Regions from separate parts of the Ewingella sp. S1.OA.A_B6 genome, predicted to be linked through region 1. Evidence: predicted binding sites of a transcription regulator. Region 1 holds the regulator's gene; the other holds the start of a gene.
The links. Region 1 encodes LexA, which represses DNA repair genes until DNA is damaged. Its sites were predicted from a motif close to TNCTGTATGTACATACAGNA; they were not measured.
Positions count from the first base shown of each region.

Region 1 (2,205 bases):
ATAACACATGAAAAATGAATCTACCGGGTTTACCCGTATCGTGAAGGCCGCAGGCTTTTCGCTCAAAGGTTTAAGCTCGGCATGGAAAAACGAAGCGGCTTTTCGCCAGGAAGTGATCGGCGTGTTTCCCTTCATCATATTGTCATTTTTCCTTGATGTAACCAGCGTTGAACGCATCCTTCTAGTGGGAGTTCTGGGGCTGGTGATCATCGTCGAATTATTAAATAGCGCCGTGGAATGTGCTATTGACCGTATCGGCCCCGAATTTCACGTGCTGTCGGGGCGCGCCAAAGACATTGGCTCTGCGGCAGTTTTGCTGACTATTATACTGGCGGTTTTCACCTGGGTCAGCGTGTTTTGGCCGCATTGGTTCTAAATTGGAATAAAGATTCCATATTTCACCTTAGCATCTGTTTTTATTCACTCTTAGGTTTTCATTCAGAGAGTACCTGTATATACTCACAGCAATACTGTATAAACAATCAGGGGGCGGGATGAAAGCTTTAACAGTCAGACAACAAGAGGTTTACGACCTCATTCGCGATCATATCGCCACCACAGGTATGCCACCAACCCGTGCTGAGATCGCCGCTCGTCTGGGTTTTCGCTCACCAAATGCAGCGGAAGAGCATCTTAAAGCACTGCAACGCAAAGGCGTCATTGAGATTGTTTCCGGTGCGTCGCGTGGTATTCGCCTGTTAATGGAAGAAGAAGAAGGTTTGCCATTAATTGGTCGCGTTGCCGCCGGTGAACCTCTGCTGGCACAGCAACATATTGAAGGGCATTATCAGGTCGATCCCGCAATGTTTAAACCAAGTGCTGATTTCCTGCTGCGCGTTAGCGGTATGTCGATGCGCGACATTGGTATTCTCGACGGTGATTTACTGGCGGTGCATAAAACGCAGGACGTGCGAAATGGTCAGGTTGTTGTCGCACGTATTGACGATGAAGTGACTGTTAAACGTCTGAAAAAGCAGGGCAGCATTGTCCAGCTTCTGCCCGAAAACAGCGATTTTGAGCCTATAGTTGTTGATCTACGGGAGCAGAGCTTCAGCATTGAAGGCCTTGCCGTCGGCGTTATCCGTAACGGTGACTGGATCTAATATGCACGGCTAGTATCCATCTCTAATTTCAGTCGGCGGTAAACTATTTTCCTCTACCGCCGCAGAGTAAATCTTTAGTTGTTATCGTTACTTACCACTCAGGAATAATCCTAATCATGGTGGGTATCGCTGTTATCTGACGTAAAAGCCAAATTATCAACTACTCTTATTCATGTGGTAAGCACTTAACGTGTTCAACAAAGCACGACAACCTAACCCAAGGTAATAGGAGAACTTGTTATGAATAAGGACCAAACCGAAGGTAACTGGAAGCAGTTTAAAGGCAAAGTGAAAGAAAAATGGGGCAAGCTGACTGATGATGACCTGACGGTGGTGGAAGGGAAACGTGATCAGTTGGTTGGTAAAATCCAGGAGCGTTACGGCTATCGGAAAGAAGAAGCCGAGAAAGAACTCAAGTCCTGGGAAACAGATAATAAATATCACTGGTAAGTCGCAATTCCCCTTGCGCATTAGTTATGTATCAGTGATGCATCCTGAGAAATATGCTGCTCCTACCCGGGAATGCATTCAGGATTGATGGTACAGGGACGTACCCACCTTAATTGCTCAGTGCCCGCGCTATTTCAAATACCCATCTTTTAAGCATCAATACATTAGCGTTTTTTAGTCACGATACTGTGGTCATGTTCGCAGTGATCTTGGCTGTTGCATTGCTCAACAACGCTACACTCGCCGCACATGCCGTGGGCTTCAACTACGGAATGGCGCAGCTCAAACCCTGAGTCCGCGGCCAGTTTTGCCAGCCGCTCTTCGATGCCATCCGTTGTTTTCTCAGTCACCAACCCGCAGCGGTCACAGATAAACAGTGCAGAAGTGTGGCTGGGTTCTTCAAAATGGTGGCACAGGACATAACTGTTGGCCGATTCCACACGATGAATAAACCCCTGTTCCAGCAGAAAATCCAGCGCCCGATAAACTGTCGGCGGTTTTGCCTGGGGTTCGCTCACGCGCAGTAAATCCAGCAGATCGTAAGCACTGATAGCACCGGGCTGTTGCGTCAACAGACGCAGCACTTCAAGGCGCTGTGGCGTCAGGCGTACATTTCGTTGCACACAAAGCTTTTCAGCCTGTGCAAGTAATT
Region 1 is NZ_JBLJFK010000005.1:29,053-31,257, forward strand. It holds gene ACMV8I_RS12510 (diacylglycerol kinase) at 8-376, shown strand; gene lexA (transcriptional repressor LexA) at 495-1,103, shown strand; gene ACMV8I_RS12520 (CsbD family protein) at 1,344-1,553, shown strand; gene zur (zinc uptake transcriptional repressor Zur) at 1,718-2,205, opposite strand, start outside.

Region 2 (2,205 bases), on a different contig from region 1:
TTTTTTTAGCAATGGCGCTGATAATAATTTTAGTTATAAATTAATAAAAAATGGGAGAGATTGTTTTTTATACCGCTGCTGTGTCGGAATACGTGCGATATCCCGGCATTGCTGCCGGGAACGAGTGTCGTTAACGCGGGATCTTTTTGAAGTCAGCCGGGGAGTTCACCAGAACGCCGTCGGCGTGTAATTTTTTGGCCTGTTGATAATCTGTCTGGTTGTTTATGCCAATCAAAATAATGTGGGCCTTGCCCTGAGAACGGAAACACTCCATAGCTTCTTTATCCCATTCAAGCGTGGCTTTTGAGCGCGCTTCACCGAGTGTATATTTCTCCACCACTTCCACCTCGCGCTTCATTTCCAGCGCATACCAGCGCTCTTTCTTATCCGGTTGAATCTGGCACTGATGGGCCATGGTGATATTGGCAAGCACGGTACGGGTCAAATCACGGCTTTCAAAACGTGGTAACCCTGCGGGCAGCGCTTCAAGATATTTTGTATCAGTCGAGTAGATACGGGTTCTCGCCAGGCTGTGTGTCTCTTTCAGTACGCTGTTCAGCGCTGCCGCCATTTTTTCCGGAGCAGCATCCGGGGTTTTGATGTCGATATAAAATTGGGTTTTCGGAAAAGCGTTTAAAATACTCTCCAATGTTGGAATACCGATATTTTTCCCACGATATGGATGTATCTCGCCGGAACCGAATGCCCATCCGGCATCTACCTTGGCCAACTCTGTCGCGGTAAATTGGGAGATCGGCCCCTGCTGATTGGTCAGAGTTTTCAAATCGGAAGGACGGTAAAGTACCGGCACGCCATCTTTTGACAGCTGCACAGTGATCCAGATGGCATCAGCACTATTTTCAAGCGCCAACGTGATGGCGGGAAGCGTGTTTTCAGGCGCGTCGGCGGTACCGCCCCGGTGGGCGATAATCTGCGGGGCATGCATACCCGTTGCGGCGAAAGTCACCGGCGACAACAAACAGCCGGATAATAATGTGCTTAGCAATAGGCGGGATGGGTTTTTCATCTTGGCGGGTTCCATTTAGCTGAAGGATGATACCCGGCCAATATACGGAGCGATTGTTGTATTAATATTAAAGTGATCGGAAAAAATGTTTATAAATTAATAATTAATCTTTATTTCCTCGCGTTATTCATGGAGTGAATGAGGGATTTTTCAAATCTATTTACGCTTATGAGTTGAAGATGACTCACTTGAGTTCTCTTATTTTAACTGTATACTTATACAGTTATTGGGGAGGGGTATGCGCAAAATTATTCACGTTGATATGGACTGCTTCTTTGCTGCCGTGGAAATGCGCGACGATCCTTCCCTGCGTGATATTCCGATAGCCATCGGCGGTAGCCGCGACCGCCGGGGTGTCATCAGCACTGCCAATTACCCTGCACGTAAATTCGGTGTGCACAGTGCGATGCCTACCGGCATGGCGCTGAAACTCTGCCCGCATCTCAAAGTGATCCCAGGCAGAATGGAAGCTTATAAAGAAGCTTCAAACCATATCCGTGAAATTTTCTCCCGCTATACTTCCCTGATTGAACCGCTGTCGCTGGATGAAGCCTATCTGGATGTTTCAGAGACCACGTTATGCAGCGGTTCGGCGACGCTGATTGCTGCTGAGATCCGCCAGACGATTTCCGATGAAATAAACCTTACGGCTTCGGCCGGCATCGCGCCGATTAAATTTCTGGCGAAGATCGCCTCCGATCTCAATAAGCCCGATGGACAATATGTAATAACGCCCGACCAGGTGGCCGGCTTTCTGCTGGATCTGCCGCTGAGCAAAATTCCCGGCGTAGGCAAAGTGACGGCACAGCGTCTGCAGGAGCGCGGTCTGAAGACCTGCGGCGACGTGCAACGCTATGACCTGGCGCTGTTGCTGAAAAACTTCGGTAAGTTTGGGCGTGTCTTGTGGGAACGCTGTCAGGGAATTGATGAGCGGGGTGTGTCACCGGAGCGGCTGCGCAAGTCAGTCGGTGTGGAGCGCACGCTGGCGGAGGATATTCACAGCTGGGAAGAGTGCGTCACGTTGATTGAACGGTTGTTTCCTGAACTCGAAACACGTCTAAGCCGTGTCAGTCCAGACCTGCGCATTGCACGACAAGGCATCAAGCTTAAATTCCATGACTTCCAGCAGACCACTCAGGAACACGTCTGGCCGGTGCTAAATAAAGAGGATTTACTGA
Region 2 is NZ_JBLJFK010000014.1:58,368-60,572, reverse strand. It holds gene ACMV8I_RS19015 (glycerophosphodiester phosphodiesterase family protein) at 131-1,027, opposite strand; gene dinB (DNA polymerase IV) at 1,266-2,205, shown strand, end outside.
Region 2: the regulator LexA is predicted to act here: its motif matches at 1,233-1,252, upstream of dinB (DNA polymerase IV).